2 regions of the Glaciecola sp. SC05 genome follow, and region 1 is predicted to be linked to the other one. Evidence: predicted binding sites of a transcription regulator. Region 1 holds the regulator's gene; the other holds the start of a gene.
The links. The regulator FliA, encoded in region 1, starts transcription of late flagellar genes. The targets are predictions, from matches to a motif close to CTAAAGNTNNNNNNNNNNNNGCCGATA.
Positions count from the first base shown of each region.

Region 2: a site for FliA is predicted at 1,774-1,800, ahead of AB9H30_RS14285 (DUF5610 domain-containing protein). Genes of this name have one in related genera too.

Region 1 covers NZ_JBGIYY010000001.1:220,553-236,178, reverse strand. Annotated here, with positions in the region: gene AB9H30_RS01020 (chemotaxis protein CheW) at 1-229, opposite strand, end outside; gene AB9H30_RS01015 (chemotaxis protein CheW) at 243-1,010, opposite strand; gene AB9H30_RS01010 (ParA family protein) at 1,000-1,770, opposite strand; gene AB9H30_RS01005 (chemotaxis protein CheA) at 1,958-4,147, opposite strand; gene AB9H30_RS01000 (protein phosphatase CheZ) at 4,160-4,933, opposite strand; gene cheY (chemotaxis response regulator CheY) at 4,958-5,341, opposite strand; gene AB9H30_RS00990 (RNA polymerase sigma factor FliA) at 5,399-6,127, opposite strand; gene AB9H30_RS00985 (MinD/ParA family protein) at 6,138-6,989, opposite strand; gene flhF (flagellar biosynthesis protein FlhF) at 6,986-8,368, opposite strand; gene flhA (flagellar biosynthesis protein FlhA) at 8,415-10,514, opposite strand; gene AB9H30_RS00970 (hypothetical protein) at 10,816-11,034, opposite strand; gene AB9H30_RS00965 (hypothetical protein) at 11,227-12,012, opposite strand; gene hpf (ribosome hibernation-promoting factor, HPF/YfiA family) at 12,368-12,724, shown strand; gene AB9H30_RS00955 (hypothetical protein) at 12,874-13,254, opposite strand; gene AB9H30_RS00950 (VWA domain-containing protein) at 13,775-14,581, shown strand; gene flhB (flagellar biosynthesis protein FlhB) at 14,707-15,626, opposite strand, start outside.
Region 2 covers NZ_JBGIYY010000016.1:357-15,982, forward strand. Annotated here, with positions in the region: gene AB9H30_RS14280 (RNA recognition motif domain-containing protein) at 49-543, shown strand; gene AB9H30_RS14285 (DUF5610 domain-containing protein) at 593-1,744, opposite strand; gene trmA (tRNA (uridine(54)-C5)-methyltransferase TrmA) at 1,860-2,963, shown strand; gene fabR (HTH-type transcriptional repressor FabR) at 2,956-3,561, opposite strand; gene AB9H30_RS14300 (acyl-CoA desaturase) at 3,676-4,812, shown strand; gene AB9H30_RS14305 (hypothetical protein) at 4,918-5,226, opposite strand; gene AB9H30_RS14310 (phosphoadenylyl-sulfate reductase) at 5,546-6,292, opposite strand; gene cysI (assimilatory sulfite reductase (NADPH) hemoprotein subunit) at 6,276-7,997, opposite strand; gene AB9H30_RS14320 (assimilatory sulfite reductase (NADPH) flavoprotein subunit) at 7,997-9,796, opposite strand; gene AB9H30_RS14325 (TIGR04219 family outer membrane beta-barrel protein) at 9,899-10,651, opposite strand; gene AB9H30_RS14330 (DUF2333 family protein) at 10,656-11,642, opposite strand; gene AB9H30_RS14335 (PspC domain-containing protein) at 11,690-11,890, opposite strand; gene AB9H30_RS14340 (hypothetical protein) at 12,064-12,357, opposite strand; gene dusA (tRNA dihydrouridine(20/20a) synthase DusA) at 12,571-13,590, opposite strand; gene AB9H30_RS14350 (diguanylate cyclase) at 13,949-15,626, shown strand, end outside.

The DNA of each region.
Region 1 (15,626 bases):
CAAAGCGGGCACGTGTGTCAATAACCGTAACAACATTGCCGCGCAAGTTAATGATCCCCATCACATAGTCTGGAGCACCCGGAACCGGAGCAATTTCAGTGTAACGCAGTACTTCTTGAACCTGCATTACGTTAATGCCGTAAGTTTCTTCATCTAAGCGATAAGTAACCCATTGTAAGACTTCATCATTTGGATCGGCCGCTGATGCTGTCGCTCTTTGTTCAGACATAGATTTCACTCCGTTACAATACTTCTGGTATATTTGCGGGCTTTGATTCTAGCAGTTTAATCAACTGACTAGCGTCTATTAAAGCGCACATTTTTTGTTTAATCATTCCAGCGAGCCAAGGTTGGTTTTTGCCCTGATCGCGCCACTTAATATCGCTATGGCTTAATTCCTGGGTTGTCGCTAATTGCGAACAAGCCAGTGCCCATTTAGTTTTGCCTAACTGAATTACGTAGGTATAGCTTTGCCCTTGATGTATCGGTGCCACATGTTTATTAGGCGAAATCCACTTCGCTGTATCGACACACTGATACTGATTATCTTGCTTTACTAACACCCCCATAAACCAATCTGGTTTCCCTGGGAGTCTGGTCAATTCTTGCATCTGTATGATGCCGCCAAGTTGAATAAGCGGCACTGCTAATGTTAGTCCCGCAACATCAAAAATCAGGGCCTGAAATCGCTTAGGCAAGCGTTCATGCAATGCTTGCGGGGCAATTAATTCTTTTGTATTTACTGTTTCGACCAAACTCGGGTTTTCTTTACTTACAATCTTGCTAGCGGCGCCTTCAAATGGAACATTTGTTTGGTGAAATAAGGTTTTTTCTGGCAAGTCTCCCGTGCTAATCGCCTCATCAATCAGTTGTGCATTGGCAGTTGCAAGCAGTTGTGCAGCTAAAGCTAATTCATCAGCATGTTCTGATGTTTTACTATCAGGAGTCACTAAATCTGTGAGCGAATGCAGATAGTCATTGATGGCGAGATCTGCGCTTTTATACGACATTTTTTAGCAACTCATTGGTAAGTTTGTCGTAAGCAAAAGCACCACGGCACTGACTAGCCAAAATATTTACCGGTACACCCTCATAACTGGCATCGCGAAATTTGGTATCCACAGGAATATATCCTCGCCATATTAAACCTTTATAAACGCTACGCATATTTGAATAGGCCAATAAGCAGGCATTTACACGTCGGTCAAAGAGTGTCGCAATGATCATCACGCTTGCGTCTGCCTTAAGGCTACTCGACAACTGCTCAATGGTCTTGAGCATCCGCGCTAAGCCTCTTAGAGCCAAATGTTCAGTCTGAGTAGGTATTAAAATTTTATCTGCGGCGACGAGTCCGTTTACCATTAATACACCAAGTACCGGTGGACAATCTATAATCACAAAATCAAAGTCATTTGCTAAGGCGCTCAAGGCATTTTTAATCACTAAGCCCTTTCCTGGACTGTTACCAAAACTCTTATCTAAGGTGGCTAGAGCGATATGTGAGGGCAACAGTATAAGATTATCTACTTTTGTAGTGTGCAGGGCATTATTTATGTCAAAGTCTTTACTTGGGTTTTGCATGAAGACCTCATACAGGGAAACCGTCAAATTATCAGCGTCTACGCCCAAATAATGAGTCAGCGATGCATGCGGATCTAAGTCAACTAATAGGACCTTGTAACCAAGCGCACAGAGACTTCCAGCGATTGAGATAGAGGTGGTTGTCTTACCTACTCCACCTTTTTGATTAACAACGGTCCAAACTTTCATATAATATATCAGTGTCTTATTTGCTTGCGTAACTGTATGAAAGGAATAAGCAAAAAGCGTGCTCATTTTCAAAATGAGTCCTAACTATCGGTATTAAAAAAGCCGCATATTCATCGCGGCTTTAAAATGTATTGCTCACTTACCCCATCCACAACTTTTGAATCAGCATGGTTTACGGGCAATGATTTTACACATATCGCTTTAGCAAACTAGGAACATCTAAGATAAGCGCAATGCCGCCATCTGACGTAATCGTCGCACCGGCCATCCCCGGCGTGCCTTGGAGCAAGGCGTCTAAGGGTTTTATCACGACCTCTTCTTGACCAATTAATGAATCGACTACAAAACCCAGCTGTTTGGTGCCAATTTGCACTACTACAACATGACCAAGCGCGCGATTTTCAACCGGACTCATCGGGTTTAACCAATCATTTAAATAGAATAATGGAATCGCTTTTGAACGCACTAACATAGTCAACTGCCCGTCAACTTTATTGGTTTTTTCTATATCCATGTTAATAATTTCGTTCACTGAACCAAGCGGTAAAGCGAAGGTTTGTTTACCTACAACAATCATAAGTGTGGGTAATATGGCGAGTGTCAAAGGTACTTTTATTTCAAGGGTGGTGCCCTTGCCTAGCTCAGAATTAATGCTAACTGAGCCATTAAGCTGATTTATCTTGGTTTTCACCACATCCATGCCCACACCGCGTCCAGATATGTCGCTAATTTCTGTCTTAGTGGAAAATCCTGGCGCAAATATCAGACTAAAGGCTTCAACATCTGACATACGTGCTGCCGCATCAGCATCCATAACACCCCGATTTACAGCGATTTCCTTGAGCTTTTCTGCGTCCATTCCTTTGCCGTCATCAGCAATAGTCAATAAAATATGGTCGCCTTCTTGAGAAGCGGCTAATTTAACCGTACCCATCCTAGATTTCCCAGCAGCCTCCCGTTCATCCGGCATTTCAATACCGTGATCTACAGAGTTTCTTACTAAATGCACGAGTGGGTCGGCTAGTGCTTCTACTAAATTCTTGTCTAAGTCGGTTTCTTCACCCTCAAGCACTAAACTAATTTCTTTTTTCAAGGTTCGGGCTAAGTCTCTTACCACCCTAGGGAAACGACCAAATACTTTCTTAATTGGCTGCATGCGAGTTTTCATCACCGCACCCTGTAAATCACCGGTCACTACATCAAGATTAGCAATCGCTTTGGACATACTCTCATCAGCTACACTAGTACCAAGACTTAATAACCGATTACGTACTAAGACCAACTCGCCCACCATATTCATTATTTGGTCAAGGCGTTTAGTGTCTACTCTGACGGTTGTCTCAGCTTGCGGTGCGGCAGTTTTTTCGGCTTTTTTAGCCGGTGCCTTTACCGCAGATACTGCCGGAGTTTTTGGAGCAGGCGTAGGCGGAGCTTGTTCTTGTTTGGGTGTATTTTCAGTTGCTGCTGATTCTGCCTTATCGCTTTGGTTTGCAGGGCTTTTATTGGCAGAGCCTGCGCTCGGTTTGTTGGCATCGCTGTTTGCAATTGTCGGTGCTTTTCCACTGCCGTGTAAATCATCTAACAGGGCTTCAAATTCTGCATCAGTGATTTCATCATCACTGCCCGTTTGCGTAACATTTGTATCAAGCTCTGGTGTTGCAGAAACGACCGAGCTGTCTTCTGCCTTAAATTGACCTTTACCATGTAAGTCGTCTAACAAGGCCTCAAACTCGTCATCACTGATGTCGTCTGAATTAGGGTCACTGCTTGATGGTGCAATATCGCTTGCTTGATTTTTACTGGGGCTGCCAGAGCCGTGCAATTCGTCTAACAGAGCTTCAAATTCGTCTTCAGTAATTTCTTCAATAGCGTCATCAGCATTTGCTGGAGAGGGAGAATTAACTGTAGCTGCATCGCTTGCGGCGGGCTCTTTGGTGCTGGGCTCTACAACTGCGTTTTGCTCTGCAAAAATTTGCTCATCCGCGCTTTGAGGTGTACTAAGTTTGTGTAAAATATTGATTAGCTCATCGGGGGCTGGAGTGAGCGCTTCATTGGCTTTTACTTTCTCAAACATTTCAACTACCACATCCGTGGCTTGTAAAATGACGTCCATCAGCTCTGGCGTGAGCGTGCGCTGACCGTTGCGCATGATATCAAAGACGTTTTCGGCACCATGACAGATATCGACCAGTGCGGTTAACGAAAGGAAACCTGCCCCGCCTTTAACCGTATGATATCCGCGAAAAATAGCATTTAATAGATCAGAGTTTTCTGGGTTGTTCTCCAACTCTACAAGCTGTTCTTGCAATTGCTCTAGAATTTCTCCGGCTTCCACCAAAAAATCTTGCAAGATCTCCTCATCAACTTCAAACGACATTCGTTTGCTCTCCTAAAAGCCTAAGCTAGACAGCAAATCATCAACGTCATCTTGTCCATGAACGACGTCATTTCGATCTGCTGCATTAATTATGGGTCCTTCTGCATTAACGTTATCGTCATTTTTATTAGAAGGTTGAGACTTAACTTTATTTCCGTTTTTTGCAGATTTGTCTTTGTTTGGGTCTTCGTCACTAAAGGCCGATAGCACTTCTACCAAATTCTCTTCTACGTCTTTTACGAGCTCTATAACTCGACGAATAACTTGGCCGGTAAGATCTTGGTAACCCTGCGCCATGAGGACTTCGGTTAATATACTGTTTAAGGTGGCCGAATCGTTGCGAGCATCAGACAACAATGTATCGAGATCATGGCAAAGTACCTTAAACTCGCCTAACTCAATTTGCCGAGACATCAGCTTTTTCCATTCTGGCATGACGGTGTTTAATCTTTGATTGAGCGCCTCAGCGATAGGCATACTTCGTTCAACCGCATCCATCGTTGAGTTAGCCGCTTTTTCAGTTTCTTCAATTACATACTCAAGGCGCGATTTTGCGTCGGGTATTTGCGATTTGGTAAGATTGGCAATGCGCTCATCTAAATGAAAGTTGCGCAGCGAGCTATGCAGATGGCGTGTCAATTTGCCGACTTCAGAAAAAAGCTCAATAGATTCTCTCATGGTGATGCTATGCACAATATGGTTAGCCGACTCAATCTCATTGGATTCTAAGTGCGCCACAATTGTTTTCGCTTCTTCGAGCGAAATTAATGATGCATCATGCGTCATTGTTTATTACCTCTTCAGCAACACTTAAGCGAGACGCTCAAATATTTTTTCTAGTTTTTCTTTCAGCGTTGCAGCGGTAAATGGCTTAACTACATAGCCATTCACTCCAGCTTGAGCCGCCGCAATAATCTGCTCTTTCTTAGCTTCGGCCGTTACCATCAATACAGGTAAATGCTTTAGCTTATCGCTTGAGCGGATGGCCCTAAGTAAGTCAATACCCTGCATTCCCGGCATATTCCAATCGGTTACCACAAAATCAAAATCACCTTGATTGAGCATGGGTAATGCAGTGTTGCCGTCATCTGCTTCTTGAACATTAGTAAAACCCAAGTCTTTCAGCAGGTTTTTAATAATGCGACGCATCGTTGAAAAATCATCAACAACCAGAATTTTCATGTTCTTATCCAAAACTACCTCCGCAATGGGATCTTTTATTTAATTTTTCTATACTAATCATCAATTGAGCTACTTCACGGTGCGCCAAGACTGCATCTTTGCTTTTAGCTTTAACATCGCCTGACTGTGTATCTGACTTACCCGAGACTCGCTGACTTCAAGGACTTCACCAATCTCTCGCAAATTTAATTCTTCGTCGTAATACAGCGACAGCACTATCGCTTCACGCTCTGGTAGAGTAGTTATCGCCCGCGCGAGCGCTTTCTGAAACGATCCTTGCATCATTTCTTCAAATGGTTTGTCAGCGCCCTTGCTTTCTTCATTCGTCAGCACATCTTCGCTGACCCCTAAATCTTCAATGCCCACTAGCTTGCCGGCGTTTACCTCATTGAGCATCTGATGATATTCTTGAACCGAGACATTCATAACTTCGGCTACTTCAGTATCTCTGGCGTCTCTACCTGTAGCTTTCTCAACATTGTTGATAGCCTCGGTAATCGCTCGGGAGTTTTTATGGACTGAACGAGGTGTCCAGTCGCCTTTTCTGATTTCATCGAGCATCGCGCCTCTGATACGAATACCTGCGAAGGTTTCAAAACTTGCACCTTTTGTACCATCAAAGTTACGAGCCGCCTCGAGCAAGCCAATCATGCCCGATTGGATCAAGTCATCGATTAACACGCTTGCAGGGAGTCTGGCCATCAAGTGATGGGCAATCCGTTTCACGAGCGGAGCATGACGCTCGACCAATTGGTTCTTATCTATTTGCTGTTGATATACGGTCACTTTATTACTCACTCTTATTTACCTACTCATGCAAAGACACGAGATTTTCAATGAAAAACTCTAAGTGTCCGCCTGCTTGTGTGGGAATCGGCCATGTCGCTGCGCTTTCAGCCAGTTTTGAAATGGCTTTAGCTGCCGGCGACCCCGGATAAGCTTCAACTAATGCAGTTTGCTTTCTGACTGCTTTGCGTACGTTTTCGTCAAAAGGAACAATACTCACTAGCTCCAAGGCTACGTCTAAAAACCGCCCTGTTACCTTTGATAGCTTACTGTAGAGCTCACGACCCTCTCGCTCAGAGCGCACCATATTGGCCACTACTTTGAACTTAAACACGCCATGTTCTCGGTTTAAAATTTTGATTAATGCATAAGCATCGGTAAGTGAAGTTGGTTCGTCGCACACCACAATTACCACATCTTGAGCTGCCCGTGAAAAGCTCACCACCATGTCAGAGATGCCGGCCGCGGTATCCACTAACATCATATCGATTGGGGTTTTAAGCTCACTAAAGGCGCGGATCAAACCCGCATGCTCATGGGGTCCTAGTTCGGCCATTGATTTGGTGCCCGAGGTTGCCGGCGCAATTTTGACGCCGTATGGACCGGTTACCAGCACTTCATCTAGGGTACAATCGCCGGACAGTACGTGAGATAAGTTTTTATCCACCCGCAAGCCCAACATCACGTCAACATTGGCTAAACCTAAATCAGCATCTAGCACCATGACACGCTGACCTTGCTTGGCGGCAGCAACGGCCATATTCAAGGTGATATTGGTTTTACCCACACCACCTTTACCGCCAGTCACCGCAATCACTTTTATCTGTTTGGACTTATTCATTTTTCTTAAGCTACTCGCTTGATCGATTATCATAGGCCACCAGCGAAAGCGGCAGTCTCCTGACCCTGTAAAGGCATGCCGTACTTTTTATAAAGTTTTGCGGCCACCAAGGTCAGATTTGCAGCGTCTGCAAGTTTAATATCTTCGGGTACTCTTTGACCGTCGGTCACATAGCTGAGTGACAGGTCGTTTTCGATAATTACGCTGAGTGCTTCGCCCAAGCTATAGCACTCATCAAGCTTGGTGAATATGCAGCCTTGTAAGTCAGTAGCATGATAAGCCTTAACCGTTTGGTTAAGCACTTGGTACTGTGCACCGGCAGGTAATACGAGGTACTTGCGAATTTTAACCGACAGCCCAGCTTGATAATCGTTAAGCTGCTCAATCAAGCGAGCGTCTCTTTGACTAAAGCCAGCGGTATCGATTAAGACTAATTTTTTATTGCGCATTTGCGAAAGTATTTGATTGAGCTCCTCTGCGTTTTGCGCTTTTTTGACGCTGCAACCAATAATTCGGCCGTAGGTTGCTAGTTGCTCAAACGCGGCAATTCGGTAAGTATCAATTGTGATCATGGCAACTTGATCAGCACCATATTTTTGTGCATATTTTGCCGCCAACTTGGCCAATGTGGTCGTTTTCCCGGTGCCGGTAGGGCCAACAAGTGCCACTACCCCCGACTGACTCAGAATATCATTGCCGCCCACATGCAGACGATTCGATAGCAGGTTTAGTAAGTACTTCCAACCTTGCTTCTCATCCACATTATGCGGTAAAAAATCAACAAACTGGCGCGCGAGTTGTGGGCCTATGCCCATGCCAAGCAACTGCTCTTGAAGGTAATGATGTGTAGGGTTGTTACGCTTTTTGCGTTCATCGGCCAATTCAGACACTTGAAATTTTAACACGTTTTTAATCGACTCTAACTCGGCTCTGATGACGTCCATTTGATCGGGTTCAAGGACGCTAGGAGGAGGCGTCAAACTTGCGGCTTGGCTTTTCTCTAAGGTCACATCATCATCTATAGGCTCAACAAATGCGGGCGAACGCACCATCGATTCATCTGCTCTCGCGTCTGCCCTTGCCTGCAGGGCCGTGGCCTGCTGCGTTTGCTTTTGTGTGTTTTGCTGAAGGGATCTTGAATAAGCCCCACCACCTTGCTGTTTATCTAAAAGCGCTTGCAAACTATCGGGAATGTCATCACCAATCACTTCGCTTAAGGTTGGCGAAGGTCGAGTAGTTTTGAGTATGGGTTTTTCTGGAGCTTTCTGGGGAGCAGGGTCAACCGCAGCGACAAGCTCGACTCCTCCAGGTACTTTTTTATTAGACATAATAACTGCTTCGCCACCAAGCTCTTCTTTTACCTGCTTGAGGGCTTCTCGCATATCTTTGCCAAAAAAACGTCTAATCTTCATACATTCCTCATTATTTTAAGCTCTTTAGTGTTCATCGCGTGTCAGTTTATTGACCGACCGATGACACAATTTTTATCTGTTTGTCGTCTGGAATTTCTTGGTACGACAATACATGTAATCCGCTAACTGACTGCTTTAAAAATCTGGATAACACAGGGCGCAGCATCCCTGATGTCAACAGCACTGCAGGCTCACCCGCTATTTCTTGCTGTTGATATGCTTGCGACAAAGACTCTTGCAGCTTTTCTGCTAGTCCCGGCTCAATCCCTGCGCCGTCCTCACCACCCGCTTGCAATGACTTATGCAACATCTGTTCCAAATCGGGTGCTAAAGTGATAACTGGGATTTCTTGTGCTCCGCTGGTTATTTCTTGCACGATCAAACGCTTAAGCGCAATCCGCAGCGCGGACACTAATACATCTGGGTCTTGACTTTTCGGCCCATACTCGCAAAGCGTTTGTACAATTGTGCGCATGTCTCTAATCGGCACACCTTCAAACAACAAGGTTTGTAGTACTTTGACCACCGTGCTTAAAGGCAAGATGTCAGGTACTAATCCTTCAACTAATTTAGGGTGGGTTTTTTCTAGCATGTCGAGCAACTGCTGGACTTCTTCATGACCCAACAGTTGATGTGCATGGGTGGTCAATAACTGACTCAAATGCGTGGCAATAACGGTAGCCGAGTCAACCACGGTATAGCCAAGCGTTTGCGCATGCTCACGCTGGCTAGCTTTTATCCATACCGCTTCTAATCCAAAAGCAGGATCTTTTGTTGGTGTGCCTTCGAGGGTGCCAAAAACTTGTCCAGGGTTGATTGCCAATTCACAGTCATGAGTGACTTCAGCGTCGCCCACGCTCACCCCTAACATTGAAATAGTGTAGGCATTTGGCATAAAGTCTAGATTGTCACGAATGTGCACGGGCGGAATTAAGAAGCCAAGTTCTTGAGACAGTTTTTTACGAACACCTTTAATGCGTGTAAGCAGTTCACCGCCTTGCGACTTATCAACTAAAGGAATCAGCCTATAGCCAACTTCTAGGCCAATCACATCTACTTGTTGGACATCGTCCCAACCAAGTTCTTTGACTTCAGGTACACCGCTTTTTGCTTCAGGCATGGCTTCAACGCGCGCTGCTTCGGCAATAGCTTTCTTGAGATTTTTCTCACGCATGAAGGCGTAACCACCTACAACTGCTGCAAACGATAAAAATGCAAAGTGAGGCATACCCGGAACAATGCCCATAATGAAGAGGATACCGGCCGTTATATATAAGGCTTTTTTGTTCGAAAGCTGTTCGCGTATCTCATCGCCCATTTCTTGACTGTCGTTTTCGCGGGTAACAATAATCGCGGTAGCAACCGAAAGTAAAAGTGACGGAATTTGCGCCACTAAACCATCACCAATGGTGAGCATGGTATACACTTGCATGGCGTTAGAAAAATCTAAATCGTGCTGGTACATGCCAATAAACAAGCCACCAACAATATTGATCAGCATGATGAAAAGACCTGCAATGGCGTCACCTTTAACAAATTTAGATGCACCGTCCATTGAACCGTAAAAGTCAGCTTCTGCTGTAATTTCTTCACGACGTTTTCTAGCTTGATCTTGGTCGATGTAGCCGGCGTTTAAGTCGGCGTCAATGGCCATTTGTTTACCTGGCATTGCGTCTAGGGTAAAGCGGGCGTTCACTTCTGAGATGCGACCCGCACCAGCGGTTACTACCTTAAAGTTAATAATGAGCAAAATTGCAAAGACAACGACACCAACTGCATAGTTGCCGCCAATAACCACCTCACCAAATGCTTGTATTACTTTACCCGCAGCATCTCCACCCTCATGCCCTTCGAGTAAAACCACACGAGTCGACGCCACGTTCAGAGCGAGTCGTAAAACTGTCGCTACCAGCAGCACAAGCGGAAAAATGCCAAAATCGATAGGCCGTTGTGTAAATATGCAGACCAAAATAATCACGAGGGAAAGGGCGATATTGAAGCTAAACAATACATCTAACAAAATAGGCGGCATGGGCAGAATCACCATGCCCATAAGGGCAAGCACGACAATAGGTGCACCTAAGCCAGTGGTAAACTGCTTAAACTGATTTTTATCGACGCGCTGGAAATAAGAAGCTAGTTGCATATAACAATTTTTTGACAGCTAAGAGTAATTACTGAGGGGTATTACAACTTACGTGCCAGTCTTTCGCGCTTTTTTATATGAACTGCTTTTTTGCTTGATTTTTATACAAAACCCACGCGAAAACTCCATCGCTTAAACGCTTGAGAGCTTTGCTGATGCTTGCGCTTATAAACAACGAGCATGAACTGAAGTATTTGAGACTATCGCAACCGTTACCATCTACCAGCAATGTAAAGCAGTATCTCGCTCAAAGGCTTTAGAGAAATTCAATGCCTGCCATGCATGATGACTTTACAAGCTTTTAATTTGAAATATGCGTTGCTTTTAAGCCGGTAGCGCGCTTTTTCAATATGTATTCTCGCGCGGCATACAAAGCGCCAAAACTGATGATAGATACGCCGATGGTGATCACAAAGTTGAAGTCTTTAAATGCATCATCGAAACCCAGTGAAATTAGCACAATGCCAATGATCGTTGAGAGCACGAAAAACAAAATCAAATATGCAAGAATAGATAACAAACAATATCCAATCTTTTTCGCTATGGGTACTTCAAATAAGTTATAAAACTAGGTTCCCACAATAGCGATAAAAACGATTTGTAACACGTTATGACTCCTTTTAGTGTTAAGCGAGGCGCATTTATTTGCGCATAACAGATAAGAAAATGGGCAGCTACTTGCTACCCACTTAAGCGTTTTAGTATGAATAAGCTAGCTATTGTTAAATAGCCCTTTAAGTTTATCCGCTGCTTTATTCTTCAACTTTTCTTTTTCCTCGTCTAACTTTTCTTTGGCTTTTTTCTTGGCCTCGTCGGCTAAACGATTTTTGGCTTCTTCTTTGGCTTGCGCGATAATATTGTCTAGCATTTTATTGACAATTGCAGCGCCTACTTGATCTGCCGGCAGGCCATTGGGTTTGCCAACCGAGCCCGCGTTAAAGGTGGGAAGCTCAATTTCATAAACTTTTTGGTCTATTTGCAGGTCACCCGTATCTAAGTTTTCAAAATTTAGCTTTAAACGTACTTTACTAACCGTCACGTTCTCGACAATCACTAAGGGATTCGCGCCTGGCGCTTGCTCAGCCGGTTGCTCTTTTGCCTTTGGTAAATTCTTCATTAAATTATCTTTTAAAACCAATAAATTGCCGTTTCCTGATGCATCTACTTCATACAAAATTTCTGGCGCATTTAAGCTGACTGTTTGCACCGTATACGGCTCGCTGGTGATGTTTCCTAAATCAAGGGTAATAGACTCAAGACTAAAAGCATCGGATTGACTAAAGCCCTGCGGATTTTCTACATCTAAGTCGTTAATTGTCAAACGACCATCTGCTAATGCTAAATCAACGTTAAGGACCGACACCGATGTACCTAGGTATTTGCTACCTTGCTGCTCAATTTGTTGTTTAATCATGTCGCCCGCACCGCTGAGCAAATACCATGCACCAGCCGCAATGAGTGCTCCTAACGCGAGAAGTATAATTAAGGCTTTTTTCATCATCCTATCCTTTGATTGTTGACCGTAAATTGCAATTATAGCAAAACAAACACTATTATAATCATGAAATGGGTCGATGACAGATAGTGGTCCGCAAAATAACGATGCTCACATTAATCTAGGGCTGCTTAAACGAATATTTGGCTCTATGTTTAAGCACTCGTAATTGGCTTATGGCTTTGTTCGTGCAGACTTTCGCTATTTAGCGCTTGGCCATCGTTTTCAGAATAAGAACCGAGCAAATAAAAAGATTGTTTTAATAGCTTGTATTTTGCGAATTTTGTCCCAAGCTTAACAATGAAGAAAGCAAAAAAAGCAAGCGAACCAAATGTAATCAAAGCAAAAAGGAAAAACTATGAAGATAAACGTGTCAGGTCATCATTGCGATATATCTCAGTCACTCAAAGACGATATTCAAACTAAATTTTCAAAAATTGCCAGCCACTTTCCTACCCTTATCGCATTAGATGTGTTTATAACCAAAGAGCACGGAGAGTTTAGCGCCGAAGTTGCCACAAAATATGAGGGAGCCAGCGTTGCCGTAAAAGGCAAAAATGCAGTCATGTACCCAGCAATTTCTCAAGCAGTTAAAAAGCTCAATGCAGCTCTAAAACATCGTAAGGGTCAACTAAAAGGTGACCTGCACGAGAAACCGACAGTCACCACACCTGAAATAGCACATGAAATCATTCAAGGTATGGATCTTAAGTAAGCGAACTAGATGCGCTCAAGGCTAATTTTCGGGCCTTGTGCGCACATTTAAGAATATCTTCGCACTCAAAATACACGGTTAATAACAACCACTGCTGTCATCTACATCATAGAGTTTACTGGAGTTGCCGGTCAGCACCCTACTTTTCTCTAGTCACACAACTTCATGCCACTTAACAGCTCACCATCTTTGATATAGTCGATAACAGTATCATCTCTAATCAGCAATGCATCGTTTCTAAAACCAGTAAGATTGCCAAAAACATTCTTGGAGTTGACCTCCACGCAAACCAAGTAGCCGTAGCCGATACCGGTAAACTTATCACCAATCCATCGCTTCATAGGTTCAGAAATATTCTTAATTTCAATCGAGGGCGGGTCTCTTAACTCTGCCATGAGGTAAGTTCTCGCGATATCTTGGTAATCATCAGGGAATGTGCCGTAATCCGCTTCCTTTTCTTGTGAGGGGCCCGGTAAGTTCACGCAAGCCGATAAAAGTAAAATAGCTAACACGCCGATTACAATTTTCATAAAATTCCATGCCTTTTTGCTCAGTAATATGATTACGCTGCAGCGCTGCTTTTTGATTATAAAAATGACAGATTCTTTTGCAATGCTAAAACAAACTATTAGGGTCTATTGAATCCAGTAATGAATCGTAAAAATGTCGGATAGCGATTCAGTAAAATTTTACCCCGATTAAACGAAACAGACTAAAGCAAAGTGAGCGTCAGTTTGTTTTACACATATTTGCTCCACTGTTGTTAGCTTAATCATAAGTACTGAGGAGACCAGCATCCAAGCCGCTACCGCCGTCTTTGCAATTTGAGCATTGCAAAAAGAACCCTCGTCACTCTTTTAATAGACAGGGAAAAACTGTCAGATTACTTTACAAAATACTGCGATATGAAAAATAGAAAAGCTTAAAGCTTTGATATTTATAGCAATTAAAAACTGGAATATTTTATGCATATCTAAACTGTCAACAATTAATGACATCAAATTTAATAAATTTTTACATAAACTGCTAGTCTAAATAGGACATGGAATCATGAAAACTTTAGTAAACACACTTATAAAAACAGCCGCTATCACAATGACTTTTCTGTCGTTGACGGTATCTGCTGCAACTATCAAAACAGACGTAATATTCATCGTTGATGAATCTGGCTCGATGGGTAACGTGCAAACCAATCTTAGAAACAACATTGGCTTGTTTGCCAGTATTTTGAGCGGCGGCGGTCTGGTAGACGCTAGCTTTGGTCTTGTAGGTTATGGTAACGGCGGAGTTGTACCGCGCACACTTACCGACCTTACTGACCCTACCGCTTTTGCTTTAGCAGCAGGGAATCTTATTGCCTCAGGCGGCACTGAGCCTGCTTACGATGCTATTGCGTACGCATTGAACACGCCTAATGCATATCCTGGTAACGTGGGCGCATTTAGTTTCCGAAACGATGCAATCACAAATATCATCTTACTTACTGATGAGCCGCACAATGGTTCAAGCACAACGTGGGCTGATACTGATGGGTTTCTCAAAGCCAATAGCGCGCTGTTTAATGTTGTAACCACAAACTCTGGTAACGCGACAGTAAATGGCGGCAACTTTGAGCAATTAGCGGTAGATAATGGCGGCGCAATATTTAGTTTAGCAGCCTTTAATACTAACGATAACCAAGTCATTACCGATTTTGTTACCGATTTTGCAAACGCTAAATTACAAGAAACCATTGATTTTTGTACTGCTAACCCTAACGATCCAGCATGTACGGGCGTTACTCCTGTTCCAGCACCTCAAGGATTGGCTCTTTTAGCCATGGCTATCTTTGCGGTACGCAGAATGTCTAAAAAGTAATACTCACAGCAATATTTAACGCGCTAGCATCAAACATTTGAGCTAGCGCGTTTTTTTATAACTTCCCTCTCTAAACTGCATAAATCCTAGTGAACAGACCACAATAACAGCTAAACCTAAACTGCCTAACGTCTCAACTCCGGCGGTATCGGAAGGTCTTTCTTAAGCGCTTTGGGTCGCTTACCCTTGCCAGATTTATATGCTTTAAGCTGGTAAACATAAGCGAGTATCTGCGCAACTGCCATAAACAGTTTTTGCGGCACTTCGTGATTCACTTCAGTTGAGTAGTAGATAGCACGAGCAAGCGCCGGAGATTCAATAATTGGAACCTCGTGAGCCTTACCAATCTTACGAATGTGCATCGCTAATTCATCTAGGCCTTTTGCCAGGACTACAGGTGCGCGAGAACCATCCTGTTCATATTGAATGGCAATAGAGAAATGCGTTGGGTTGGTAACAATAACATCCGCTTTTGGTACATCTTGCATCATTCTATTAGCTGAAGCTTGATACTGCAGACGACGCACACGGCTTTTCACCTGTGGGTCACCTTCTGAATTCTTACGCTCGTCTTTGACTTCTTGAAGTGTCATCTTCATCTCTTCATTGTGCTTATGGTTTTGATATGGAATATCAATCATGGCAATCGGGATCATCGCTGCACACAATAACAAAAATGCCCATTCAATCATGTTCATGGCATGAAACAGATTAAGCGGATAAAGCTCTATATCAAGGTGTAGGGCTTCATCTTTAAACAATATCAGTGCCATATAGGCCATGAATATAACCACCAATACTTTGGCAATGGCTTTGAGTAATTCAACTAAGGCTTCGGTTCCAAACATGCGTTTAAAGCCACTAATCGGCGACATCTTGCTGGCTTTTGGGCCGGCTGCTTCCCAACTAAAATTATATCCGCCCATGGCCACACAACCATAGATCCCGCCGAGCATTGATATGATCATAAAGCCTAGCATTGGGCCGGCACTTTCTGTGACAGAAACCTCTAAGAGTTGGAACATATGATTAAGGTCATAGGTCT
Region 2 (15,626 bases), on a different contig from region 1:
TTTATTTTAAATGAATGCCATTTTTAATTACTCACATTAGGACTAGTCATGATATCGATTCGACTTCCTCTCGCCTTAATCATCACAGTAATTCTCAGTGTTGCTGCATATTTTATCGATCAAGCATTTTTACAATCTTCATTTTCATCTTTTATTCCCTCAATATTTGTCGTTATAACGGTTCTACTTTTGTCTATACCAACATTGTTATCGACCAGCGCTAGTAGTAACACTTCTGCGCCAATCGCAAATGTCACACCAGCTCCACGAAGACCCGTAAACACAGATGCTAGCATCACTACTTTATACGTCGGTAATCTGCCTTATAAAGCAAATGAAATAAGCATCAAATCACTTTTCGAAGAAATTGGGACAGTTACGTCGGTTAGATTAATGAAAGATCGTAAAACTGGTCGCCGCAAGGGTTTTGGGTTTGTTGAAGTAGAAGCATCAAAACAAGATATTTACATTGAAAAACTTAACGACTCAGAGTACATGGACCGTACAATAAAGGTTAGACCTGCTAAAGATAAAACTGAATAAATCCTCAGCAGTGTCCGCTGATGGTAAATCCATCAGCGGCTATGTGTTTTTACTCAACCGTTACAAATTTCGAATTGAAGGCATGGAACCTATTTATCGCTTGAAGTAAATCAGGCACCTGTACGTCCTTCATCTGGTTCACTAGTCCATTAATAACTTGATTATAGTCTTGTTCAGACGCAAGTTCACGCTCAGACGTTTCCATTACATTCATTAAACGTGCGATATATTCTGCCACCGCTTTTGGAGATGCTAAATCTTCTAGTTTTGAATTTTCATTGAGATGTTTTATATTTTCATAAGCATTCGTAAGACTCTTTTTGTCTGCGACATTACGCTGCATAGACAAATTTAGTAGTCCGCTATCATCATAACCAAGACCAACAGCTTTACTATATACACCTTCCATGTTCTTACGGTAAAAAGTGTTCGCTAAGTCGTCTACACGGTTAGCTAGATCCGCAAAAGCTATTGCTTCATCACTATTTAACTCACCCATTACGCTAAATGACAAATTAGATGCTTGCGTTGTAAACATCTGCTTTTGAAATTTATCAGAAGGGTCATTCAAAAACGCTTTAGGGCCGAAGCTTATATCAATTGGTTTCCCTGAGTTCGTTCGGATAGTAAAATCGTTTAATGCGTCATTAGCAGTTTCTTTAACGCTTTTGAGATATTTCGCTGGTTCAACAGGCATGCTATCAATACCAACGATTATTCTCGTGCGGCTGTCCTCTATACTTTTGCTGAGTTTTTCATCGCTGACATTTGCCAACTCTTCTTTCGCTTGATCAACACCGTAGTTGACACCATCGACAGCCTGCTGTTTAAAATATGCTATGTCATCTGAATTCGCACCATTTTTTGACAGTTCGGTAAGCGCCGCGTTAACGAAACCTAAAACATTATCCACGACTTTGTCGATGTTAAACACCGCTGAGCCGTCGATAACTTGAAGTTTGTTCTGCTTCTGTGAAGCGTCAATGTTTTTAAGCGCCAGCGAGCCTTCGAATCGTTGGCCGATTGAAAACGACAATACTTTTGCGGCAACTGCATCACTTGCGTTTGCTGACCTGTAGGTGTCACTTGCACCCGCGCTTCGCTCGCGTGTAATACCTTGCTGATCTTTAAATTCGAAAACATTAGCTACACGTTTCCCTGAAACATCAGGAAAAGCAGCCTTTATTTCTAAAGTGTTCATATTAGATACCTCACTATCCTCAGCATAGTTATCGGCAATTAATAATTTTCTTTAATAAAGAGTTGGTAATTTTTTTTACAAGGTTACAATTTGCGCCATGCAACTAATGAACGTTATGAGTGATATGAAAATTCTAGAGGCTGATTACAAAGCTCAACTACTTGAAAAACATAATAGATTGTCGTCTTTACTGTCGCCTTTTTTTCAAGAAAGCATCTCCACATTCGAGTCAACGCCCGAAGGTTATAGGATGCGAGCGGAATTTAGAATTTGGCACGACGGTGACGATAGTTACCACATTATGTTCGACAAAAATACCAAACTTCAATATAAGGTCGAGCGGCTTCCCGCGGCTTGTGCACTTATAAATGATGCGATGCAAAGCACAATTGAATTTGTAAAGAGACATGGAGCACTGCGCAAAAAATTATTTCAAATTGATTACCTGGCCAGTACTAATAAGCAGTTGATCGTATCACTTATTTACCACAAGCCCCTCGATGAGAGCTGGTCAGATGAAGCTGAAAGCTTGCGACTCCAATTATCACAGTTGGGCGAAGTTAATATTATCGGACGTTCGAAAAAACAAAAGCTAGTCTTAGGAAATGAATATGTCATTGAGAGACTTTCCATAAACTCACAGAGCTACAAATTTAAACAGGTTGAAAATAGCTTTACACAACCTAATGCTGAAATAAATGTGAAGATGATCGAATGGACAATAAATAATCTAGAGCATGGCACTGGGGACTTATTAGAACTCTACTGCGGGGCCGGTAACTTTTCTGTGCCCTTGTCCACAATCTTTCATAAAGTATTAGCGACTGAAATATCAAAGACATCGGTTGCCGCAGCTCAATATAACATCAGCGAAAACAACATAGACAATCTCACCATTGCCCGTTTGAGTAGCGAGGAGTTTACTCAGGCATACAATAAGACCAGAGAATTCTATCGCCTTAGGGATGTCAACTTAAGCGAATACGAATTCACAACGGTCTTAGTTGACCCGCCTCGGGCGGGCTTAGATAACGACACCATTAATCTTATTAGTCGCTTTGAGACGATCGTTTATATTTCATGCAATCCTGATACTCTGGCCGAAAATTTAAAGGCGCTAGCAGTGAGTCACCAACTCACGCATGTTGCCTTATTCGACCAATTTCCGTTTACCGAACATATAGAAACTGGCGTCATTCTTCGGCGCATCGCTAACTGAGCCTTTTTCCATACTGACTGGCACCTACTTGGACGAATCTCAATTGTGCAATGACACGCTCTGCAATATTGGAAACTTCTCTTGGATCTGCGTCTAATGCCTCTGCTCCTGCACTAAACACAAGTCTGACCATTGCTTCAGCCTGCAGACGCGCAACCTTTGGCGGAAGCTTTAAATGTGAAACAATATAATCTGACAATTCTTCGGTAAAATATTGAATCTCTCGCATTACCGCCGCTCTAAATGCTGACGAGGTTCCAGTATGCTCTCGCAGCAATAATCTAAACACATTTTTGTTTTGGGTGATAAATTCCATAAACGTCGTGACTGAAATATTAATCACACTGCCGCCTTTTTGGATGCGTTGGCGCGCTTTTCGCATAAGTTGCCTTAACGCGAGTCCAGACTCATCCACTAAAGTTAGACCTAGTTCATTGATGTCTGAGAAATGCCGATAGAAAGATGTAGGCGCAATACCGGCCTCCCGAGCAACTTCACGAAGACTGATAGCGGTAAAGCTCTTATTTTCATCTAAGAGAATGAAAGCAGCATCAACGATTTTTTGACGCGTTTGTAGTTTTTGTTGTTGTCGATTCATTCGGATATGTTTACATCAGGACGGCAGTTTTATCAATATAAAACTTGCCAAAGAGCACCCGAAACGTTAAATTAAGCGCACAGTTGTACGCTGAATATATAGGTGAATTTTTTAGTGAAAAAACCCCCAATCATCCCTCTCAATATAGCCGTTTTTGTTGTAACCACATTAATTGCTGTTATCGGCGCTCCTTTATGGATTGCTCATAGTGGTGTAGACCGTTTTGAAGTCATCGTGGCAGTGGTATTGTTCTTTTTTACCGGCATGTCGATTACTGCAGGATATCATCGCCTCTGGTCTCACAAAGCGTACAGCGCTCACCCGATTGTCAAAGCAGTATTAGCGGTAGGCGGCGCAATGGCTCTGCAAAACAGTATCCTGCACTGGTGCTCTGATCATCGCGTTCATCATAGACACGTCGACGTTAATGATAAAGACCCCTACTCCGCAAAGAAAGGATTTTGGTTCTCTCATATAGGATGGATGTTAAGAGAATATCAATCAGAGACATATAGCGATTATTCAAATTGTCGCGACTTACAAAAAGATAAAGTCGTCATGTGGCAGCATAAGTATTACTTGCCAATCGTGCTGATTGCTAATTTCGGAATCACTGGTCTATTAGGCTGGTTAAATGGCGATATATTAGGAATGATATTAATCGCTGGGGTCGCTCGACTGGTGATTGTTCATCATGTTACGTTTTTTATAAACTCGCTTGCTCACATATGGGGATCACGTCCATATACTGATTCGAACACCGCAAGAGATAATGGCGTATTAGCATTTTTTACATTCGGTGAAGGCTACCATAATTTTCATCATATTTTTGAATACGATTACCGTAATGGAATTCATTGGTGGCAGTTCGATCCTACTAAATGGCTAATTAAATCACTCTCATGGTTTAAATTAACCAGCAACCTAAGAATCACTCCTGAAGAGCGAATCGAGAAAGCGAAACTACAAATGCAGCTCAAATATGCCAAGAAAAAATTAGTTAATCTACCAAACGCTGATGAGCTCGCTGCAAAAATTCAAACTGAATACGATATTTTAGTGCATAAAATGGCAGCATATTACTCCGCAAAGAAAAAGCTCATGCTCGACAAAGGTCAAGATTTAAAGCAGTCTTACGAGAAACTTGAGGTTGACTTTGCATATAAAGAACTCAAGCAATCTTTTAACTTGCAGAAGGAAAAGTGGCAATCGCTGTACGCTTACTATACTGCTGCGCCGGTTCATGCCTAGGGAAATCTTATGCGAACAAACTGCCTGATTTAGAATATGACGTAAAATATGCAATCATAAAAAAGCCTCTCAAGTGAGAGGCTTTTCAGTATAAGGTTCTATGATTTAGTTCGTATCATTTAGAAGTTTTGCCAAGAATGCATCTTTATGTGCAACCACTTCGATATTAAGTGTATCTGGCTCTATGGTAAGTGTTGCCATTGCGTGCCCAGTATTTGCACTCTGCTCAAACAACATAGTTTGTGCATTTAAAAAAGAATCGCTATTTTCAATTTTATTGCTCATGCATGATGCATTTATTTCAAATGACTCTTTGTTCATACAAGAAAAACTATTTGCAGTCTCTGTGTCAGATTGAGCAGCAGAAATACCAAAACAAACAAGCATCAATACTGACGTCGTTAGTTTCTTCATTGATTTCTCCTCACAGTTAAGTTGCATGAAAGTATATATACAAATAACAAAGACATCAATTGAATTCAGAGTTTTATTACATTTATATGACAGTCGGATGAAATAAAGATGACAAAGCCGTTGGTTTTCTATTTTATGTAAATAATTTCTCAGCAGCCCATATTTTAGTAGTGCAGAGCCTTTTAATTAACTAGTTTATTGTAAACGCTGATTCAAAATCACAAATAATTAGGTATAAAAAATTATACGAACTTTACTTTTTAAATACCTTAGTGGAAAATAAAATCTGCTTTTGGAAACTGCTATCAGTATCGCGGACTTATATACCATCTCCGTCGCCAAACTCATGCAAACCACATTCTCGTTTTAGACCAAAGAAACGAGTATCTTGCTCGCTCATACCATCTTCCAATGCCCTTGTAGTATGCCAGTCCCCTATCGAAACAAAGCCTTTTTCCCAGAGTGGATGATACGGTAGAGCGTGCTTGAGCATGTATTCATGCAACATCTTATTATTATAGTCAGCAATTGGATGCACTTTTATGTACTTACCCTGCTCCTGCAAAAAAGAGAGGTTTTCCCGAGAGTCTGACTGGCTTCGCCTCAAACCAGCGAACCATACTCTTGCGTTTAAGTCTTCTAAGGCTCGTTTCATAGGTTCGACTTTATTGAGATTATTGTATTTTGATATTCCTTCGACACCTTGCTCCCACATTTTACCAAACCGTGCTTCTTGCCATGCTGCTGTAATAGGCGCGGTATAAACATGCAAGTTAAGCTTAAGTCGTTCAGTCAATTGATCAATAAATTGATAGGTTTCTGGGAACAAATACCCTGTGTCTGTCAGCACAACTGGAATATTTGGCGCCACTTCGCTCAATAGATGTAGCATCACCGCAGATTGCGCGCCAAAACTCGAAGAAACGATTTGACCACTTGGCAAGTGCGCCAATGCCCACTCGACTCTTCGCTGCGCTGATAGATTTAATAGTGCTGCATTGCTGTTAATTAAATCTAAGGATTCAAGTCTATTCTGCTCTTTGTATTTTTCAGCTAAGTTCGTCATAAAAATCTCTTGCTGAATCTACTACAGGTTTAATAATGCCGGCTCGAATTACATAGTCGCCAAAGCTCTCATTTTCTTGTTGCGCTCTTGCCCATTGCCCAATTAAGTCATCTAAAATTGTCATAATTTCAGTATCGCTAATGTTTTCACGATAGAGCCGAGGAATACGCGTGCCCTCTCTATCGCCTCCGATGTGCAAATTGTATTTATTGGGCCCCTTACCCACTAAACCAATTTCTGCCAACATCGCTCTGCCACATCCATTAGGGCATCCAGTAATACGATAAATAATGCTTTGATTGCCAACACCATGCTTTTCAAGCATCGCTTCGATTTGGCTGACTGCATCAGGCAAGTAACGTTCAGCTTCGGCCATAGCCAGAGGACAGGTTGGAAGAGAAACACAGGCCATAGAGTCTTGACGTTGTTTCGACACACTTGCCTGCATGAGCTTATGTTTGACAGCGATATCTTCTATTACCTGCTTTTGTGAGGAGCATACTCCTGCCACAATTAGGTTTTGATTCGCGGTCAAACGAATATCGCCAGCGTGAACCTTCGCAATTTCAAGCATGCCAGTTTTCAGCGGTTTATCTGGAAAATCCAGAATCCGACCATTTTCGATGAATAAGGTTAGGTGGTGTTTGCCGTCAATCCCTTCTACCCAACCAAAGCGGTCGCCTCTTGAGGTGAATTTGTAGGGACGACTTGGTGCAAACGTAATGTCAGCGCGTTTTTCAACTTCCTTCTTAAAGGTTTCAACACCAACACGCTCTAGAGTGTATTTTGTTTTTGCATTTTTACGATTTACTCTGTTTCCCCAATCACGCTGGGTGGAAACAACTGCGGCAGCCACATCGAGTGTTTTATCTAGTGAAATAAAACCAAAGTCATCTGCCTTTCGAGGGAAAGTGCTTTTGTCGCCGTGAGTCATTGCTAAACCGCCACCCACCAGCACGTTAAAGCCAATTAGCTTATCGCCATCTGCAATTGCGACAAAATTCAAATCATTTGCATGCACATCCACATCATTATGAGGGGGGATCACCACCGTAGTTTTAAACTTTCGTGGCAAGTAGTTTTTACCTAAAATGGGTTCATCTTCTTGAGTCGAGTCGACTTTTTCACCATCGAGCCAAATTTCTGCGTAAGCATTAGTTTTGGGTAATAAGTATTCGCTTATCTTTACTGCCCAGTCCCACGCTTGTTTATGAACCGCCGATTCGATAGGGTTAGAAGTACACAATACGTTGCGATTTACATCCCCAGCTGTCGCAATAGAGTCAATACCGGTAGCATTAAGAGTTTGGTGCATCGATTTGATATGCGGTTTCAAAACGCCATGAAACTGAAAGGTTTGACGTGTGGTTAAGCGAATACTGCCGTAAATAGAATAGTCTTCCGCAAATTTATCAATCTCAATCCACTGCTTAGGTGTAATTACCCCACCCGGCAAGCGAGCTCTTAACATAACGTTATGCAGTGGCTCTAGTTTCTGCTTGGCTCGTTCAGCACGAATATCGCGGTCATCTTGTTGATACATTCCATGAAAACGGATCAACTGAAAATTATCCGCGGTAAATCCACCTGTAACGTCGTCGCTGAGATCTTGCACAATCGTACCGCGCAGTAAATTACTGTCTTTCTTAAGGCGCTCATTGTCTGATAATTTGCCTTGAACAAGATACTTTTCGTCATTGCTCATTAATAAACATCCTTTTGGTATCGTTTTGCTTTACGCATCGCTAAGAGATATTGTTTAGCTTCCTGTGCAGACTTATTTCCGTGCTTTTCTATAATCGAAAGCAAAGTAGATTCAACGTCTTTCGCCATTTTCATTGCGTCTCCACATACATAAAAATGTGCGCCGGCCTCTAACCAATCATAAAGCTCCTTGCCATGTTCCAGCATGCGATCTTGCACATAAATTTTATTCGCTTGATCTCTAGAGAACGCAAGGCTGATTTTGCTTAACAAACCACTCTTAAGATACCCTTGCCATTCAGTTTGATACAGGAAATCTTGGGTAAAGTTAGGGTTTCCAAAAAACAACCAGTTCTTACCACTCGCTGCCTGGGCGTCGCGCTCCTGCATGAAGGCCCTAAAAGGCGCAATGCCTGTACCTGGGCCTATCATAATGATATCTGTGTTAAGGTCAGCTGGTAGTCTAAAATTATCATTGCTCTCAACATATACTTTGACTTCACCGCCTTGTTCAAGGTGCGTGCACAAATAGCCTGAAGCACCTCCTTGATGCTGAAAGCCAAAGGCTTGGTAATCGATATGTGCCACCGTTAGATGCACTTCATCCTCAACTTCCGCTTGACTTGAAGCAATGGAATAAAGTCTTGGGGTGAGCGGCCTTAGCGCATCAACTAAGGACTGAGCCGGAATGTCAGCAGGAAATTGCTCAACGATATCAACAATTTGGCGCTCTTCCAAAAAACTGCGTAAGGCCTTACTATCCGCTAGTAAGGCTAACAGCGAGGTATCATCGCTAGCTTTTTGGTATGCCTTCACAAAGCCAGGATAACTCAAGGTGAGTTCGAGTTGTTCAGCCAGAGCCTGAGCCAAAGAATATTCTTGTTCCTTGATAAGCACCTTGTCATTTGCGTCATTTTGAGTAGCACGGATAATTCGCTCAATCACCGCTTGGCTGTTTAAGAAATACACCCCTAAAGCATCCCCTACTTGGTATTGAATACCTGAGTCTTGAAGCGAAATTTCGATGTGACGAATATCTTTCACTGAATCTCTGCCGCTGATCTTTAAACTTTCGCTAAGCACAGCCGAAAATGGCTTTTGCTTTGTATAAATGGCCGCATAGGCAGGGTTTTCCAATGCCGCGGGTGCCGCAATCTCTGTTGTTTGCGGCTGCATGGCTTTTGCTAAAATATCGTTAAGTGTATGAGTCCATGCAGCTAGCTCTGCCTCATACTCAACATCACAATCTAATCTTTCGATGAGCGGGCTTGCTCCTAGGGCACTCAGGCGCGTGTCAAAATCTTTACCAGTTTGACAAAAAAACTCATAGCTAGTATCCCCTAAACCTACAACAGCGTACTTAAGATGGTTTAACTTTGGCGCTTTTTTACTGCCTAAATATTCGTGTAGCTCCACCGCGTCATCGGGTGCATCGCCTTCTCCATGAGTACTAACAAATATAATTAAATGTGTTTCGTCTTTAATTTTGCGCGGCTTATAGTCAGACATACTAACTACCTTCGCCGATAGGCCTAATGTTTTTGCGGACTCGGCATAAGCCATAGCGGCATGTTTTGAGTTTCCGGTTTGTGAACCAAACAAAATAGTAACGACATTGCTAGCGGACACGGCCGAAGGCTGCGAAACCACTGCATCACTGCCGAGTTGCGATAAGCCAGCTAAATAGCCGCTCGCCCAAATAAGCTGGTCTTTATTCAAGCCGGCAACCGCTGCACTGATCTGTGAGAGCTGAGCTTGATTAATAAGAGATAATGGAACTTTGTCTTGCTGTGACGACATTAAAAAACCGCTAATATTACTTACATGGTGTAAGACTAGCGGCTTTTTGAAATAACTTGAAAGAATTAAAACTAATTTTTTATACTCTTTTATGCTGAACCTTTAAAAATGAAACTGCAAACCAACAAAAGCACCCTTAAATTCTAAGTCTGCATAAATGTCTTCTAAGTCTTCGATATCTATATTGGTAGCACGATATCCCGCTTGCAAGGTCATATCAATTGCTAGGCTTTCAACAAAGTTGTAGGTGATTGCGGCTTGAAAATCACTTACCGTGTTATCGTCGATGGACAAAAAACTGCCTTCGACATATGCGCCTAAACCTGTCAACGGCAAACCTAATGCAAATCGTGAATAAACCATCGGAATAACCACACTAAAGGACTCGAAGCTGCTCTGCTGAGTGTCTGTATCAACAACTAAAAAATCACCCTCAACTTGCTTACCGCTGATGCCAACATCAAAACTCACCACATCATTATCAAGAAGTTCGTAGTACAAAATAAAGTCATTGGTAATCAGATCGGCGGTTGTTTGCAAGCGAGAATTAACGGCATACACCTCATCTCCGAAGGTAAAGGTTCCGTCTAATTCGGTTACCCCTGAAATGTCTAGTGTTGTTCTGATCAATTTCACATTTGGCACAAATGGAATCGGATGTTCTAGAGCAGCGTAAAAACTGGTATTTGTTTTGTCTTCGAATGCAAAGGTTGCTAAGGATTCATTTTGTGCAAAGCCACCTGCTGTTTCAGTATTCCAGCCTTGAGCACCAACATATAGACCAAGCAATGTATCTGCTTGGACCGGCAGAGCCGCGGCTGCAGTTAGCGCGAAAACCGCAATAAACTTTTTCATATTCTTATCCCTGGTTCAGTAATTCAGTTAATTCTATTAATGCAGCGTTTGCTCGAGAAACATAATTAGCCATAACTAAAGAATGATTCGCTAAAAATCCAAAGCCGTCACCATTTAGTATAACGGGACTATACACAGGATCTTGAGTACCTTCTAATTCACGAATAATTTGTTGAAGGCTCACGGTTGCGTTTTTCTTGCGCAACACGTCCTCAAAATCCACCTCGATTGCCTTCAAAAAGTGCAGAAGCGCCCAGCTTGCTCCGCGTGCTTGATAGAAGTTATTGTCTAGCTGAAACCAGCTCGTCTTAGTGATAATTCTCTGCGACTGCGGAGTAGATTGACGCGCAGCAGCGTCGCCGGCAAGCTCAGTGTTAAAAGACTCTGTACCGACGCTTGCGCTCAAGCGCTGAGATAAACTGCCCAAGCGTTTTTCAACTTGCTTGAGGTAATCTCGTAAATTGTCGGCACGCGCATAAAACTGACTATTTGTTTCACTTAATCGACTTAACTCAGATCGATAAATTCGAAGTTCTTTTAGCGCTTTCTCATATTCACCTTCAGAAGACGGCAACATCCAACGCTGACTATCAATACTTAGACTTGTTTGAACCTTAATCAATTGGGGGTTTTCGAGAGATTGAGATTGTGAGCGACTTAAATCTTGACGCATGGCGAGCGCAAGGTCTCGGCTCATCTCAAGCACCCCAAACTCCCAACTTGGGATATTATCCATGAGCACACCTGGGGGCATCACGTCATTAGAAAGATAGCCACCAGATTTATTCAACATGGTATCGACGACGGAAATAAGTGCCGTTGCAGTGGTATAACCGGTAACCACACGCTCATTGTTTTGTTGAGCGACGGCCCTAGCTTTATCGTTCACATCGAAGGTATCTGGTTCAAATCCCCACCAAAACCCAACAGCACCAATGATTAGCATGATGGCAACTATGACCGCTGAAATACTTTTCGTACTTAAATTCATGACTTTTCCATTTTTATAAAGCTACTGAGGCTAGTGTACCTGTGTCTCTATCGATATCGCAATAAAAGTATCGCCAGAACATATGCTAAGGCCACAGCAAACGGCAGAATTGTAAAGGCGATGATCGCTCCAGCTCTGACTAACCATGGATTAACATCAAAGTGTTTTGCTACGCCTGAGCAAACGCCAGCAATCATTGCACTGGAGGCATCACGGAACAATCTTGCATTACTAAATACTGTTTTCATAATATTAAACCTTATTAAATTAATTTATTTATCTGTATTCAACAGCTTTAAATGGGAAAGCAGAACAACAAAAGCTGCACTCCCCAAATAAAATAGAACGGGTGATAGCGCTAAGCTGAGCAAATTCATGTGGATTAACATACAAATATTCCTCTTATGTTGGACTTATTTGATTACTCTTCGTTTGACTCGACTTTTTGCTTTGCTGGTTTGCTCGTTTCTACGTTGACAATATCCGTGATTGTAACTTCACCCTTTGCATCTTCGTTGTTTAAAGAAAGCATATTGCCGGCGGTGATAATGGTTTTATCAATTTGTATTTCAATTTCATTGGATGCCGCACTAAAAGCTTGCTTTACCATGCCGGTCAACACCTGATTGACAGCATTATCTTGAGCAAAAGCGGGTGCTGATAAAGCAGATGCCACAATTAATGTCGTTGCGATAATAGTGGATTTAATATTCATGATCATTCCTCAAAAGTTTAGTAATTGAAAAGGACTAGCCTACAAGCTACTTCCTTTGCATTGCCAAATAGTGGCGTTACTTAAGCTTTGCGAAACTTGTGCCAGTTTAATAAAATTAAAATTTATTTATATTATTCAATTACTTAAAATTTTATAAAATGACTTATGGAAATTAACAAATGTAAAATTTGTCCATAGTGGTTATTTTAACCACTATGGTTGGTTATTTTGACTAAATAAATCAGCTTTGTTTTGAGCAAGCAATACTTGCTCATAAGCATCTAGTAGCAAATTAGGGTTATTATGCTTACCAGTGCCATTTTGGCTCAGATATCTCCGCCAAATTTTTCCACCTACTTGGCCTTGAAAAAGCCCCAGAACATGCCTGGCAATGTGCCACACTCTAACACCTTGCAGATGCTGCTGATGAATGTAGCGAGTCATTTTCTCAACGATACTTTGCCGAGTTAAATCGATGTTTTGTTTACATCCAAAAATATCGTGATCCACTGTCTGCAATATATATGGATTGCTATATACCTCTCGCCCCATCATAACGCCATCAACATGAGTAAGGTGCTGCTTAGCTTCATCAATAGTATTGATGCCACCATTAATAGTTACAAACAACTCCGGAAATTGTTCTTTGAGTCTATAAACGCGAGGGTAATTTAATGGCGGAACGTCTCTATTTTCTTTTGGACTGAGCCCCTTCAGCCAAGCTTTCCTTGCGTGAACGATAAGATGATTTACGCCGACTTCTGTCAGTGGTGTAACAAAGTTTGTAAGCCCCTGATCATCGTCCATGTCATCAATACCAATCCTACACTTTACCGTGACGGGTATATCAATCTCCTTGCGCATAGCTTCAACGCATGCAGCGACTATTTGTGGTTCTGCCATCAAACATGCACCAAAACTGCCATTTTTAACTCGGTCAGACGGGCAACCTACATTAATATTGATTTCGTCAAAGCCTCTGCGTTGTGCAATTTCCGCACACTTTGCCATATCTGACGGATTGCTTCCGCCTAATTGAAGCACGAGTGGGTGCTCTGCAGCATCAAAACCTAGATAGTCACCCTTACCATAAATAATTGCACCGCTTGTCACCATCTCGGTATAGAGCATGGTTTCAGTACTTAACAATCTCAAAAAGTAACGGCAATGTCGATCTGTCCAATCCAGCATTGGGGCAACGGAGAAACGGTGATTCTTTTGAATAGTATCCACAGGCAAAGTTATGTAATGAAAAACGGCAAGATAATAGCATTGTTTTCATTCGGTTTCAGCGCCGATCCGCCGCCTTATTTTAAGTCTCTAATGGGCACTTTCTCTTTATATTTGGCAAATTATAAACATTTAACAAAGGTTTATTCTTAATTTGCACGCTAACATCTTTGAAAACCATGAAATTTGACGAAATTATCAATAATACTTATTGATTGGCATAAATCCTCGTTTACATGCATAATTATTGCGCTCCGATAAAATTAGAGTTTCTATTAGATGGTAGAGCGACCTTAATGCTTTAGAATGAACATTATTTAGTTCACGTTCTAAATATAAAAATAAAAAATTTAAGGGATAAATGAACGACAGGGACCTAACTCTAAGGCGTCGAAACTCTGCAGCAGAGACGTCTTTTTTTGCTATTCCTAACTTACTCTACGGATTTCATAGTGGTGCAATCGGTGGGGTGGTTAATGCTTTCTTAGGGATCAGCTTTTTTGGCAGCTTTACAATATACTTAGGCCAGGTATTTGTATTGTTGTGCCTGGTATTAAAAGGCATCAATGCAGCCATCATTGCAGTCGCAATATCATCAATATTTACTGCTGTGAATGCCGGTGATCCTTACTTAATCATCATCCTTGCCTTAGAAGTTATCATCGTTCACGTTTTGCTCAAGCGTGGTTTATTCTTATTGCAGTCGGTTATGCTTTATTGGGCTTGTATCGGCATACCTCTGCTTTTATTACTAAGCAGTCTTACCACGAACATCTCTGCGCAGGTGCTGTTTATAAATGGTCTCACCCTTGCGATTAATGGTCTTGTTTGTGTATCACTGGCTGCCATTGTTTGTTGGCTGTTACCTTCCGAAATCTATCGACATCAGTATGATGTCAAACCGCCTAAATTAGCCTCGGTTATTTTCTCTTTGTGTATGTTGACCGTTACATTGCCAGCGCTATTGATTTCATTATTTTTTATATATCAATCCTCGAATCAGAACGAAGCATCTATCAATCAAAATTTAAGAGCTTCTGCAGTAGAGATGTCTCAAGTTATCAACAGAACCTTAGAAGCACATATTCAGTCGCTCGCTACACTATCAAGCTTCGTTAGCAACGGGGGCAGTTTAAATGAGGCTCGACAAATTCTCGCAAGTATTCCGTCAGAGCATGTAAATTTCTCTAGTACGCTGATTTTAGATTCTGCAGAAAATGTTGTTGCGGTAGGCCCTTCTCGACTTGAACAGCGCCTAAAACTTAGCGCCCATCAATCGTTAATCCGCAATCCAAGTTTTGCCGATGCCAAACGCGATTTACAAGATACGATATACGCAAACATTTCAGTTGAATTCATTCCTGGTGATCGCGCAATTGTGATGCTTAGACCCATCGTCAATGATCAAAACTATGCTGGCATGGCAGTCGGAATTATGGCACTGCCCGACTTCGCTAGTAAAATAAAGCAGGCTTATAAATCAGCGACTGAATTTATGATAATTGATGCTGAAAAAAATGTGATCAGTAGCTCACTAGCGCATATTTTGCTGACCCAAAAGATAGACATGGATCAGCAAAATCATCCGCTGATAAAGTCCATTCCCATGCTAAGCGTAGGCGACGATCTATTTTTATATCATCAGATTGAAACCGAACAGGGCTGGAGCATCATCAGCCTTACTTCCCCATCCCAATCCACCGCGAATATGATGGACAATTTCTTTATTTTATTAATTTGCTCTACTTTCTTGTTGATCTCATTTGGCCTAATCGCCAACCAACTTTCAAGAAAAATTACGCGGCCACTAGAAGATATCGCGGAGCACTTCCCAGATAAGGCGATGCATCCAAGCCTACTGGATGATGCAAAGATAAGCATTGAACTGGTAACACTAGCAGAGCGTTTAGTATCTTCTCACGCAGTAATGAATGATTTTCATCAACAGCTATCTGAACAGGTCGATAATAAAACCCGCCAGTTAAAACAGTTAAATCGTGAACTATACTCACTGGCGCAAAAAGATAGCTTAACGCAAC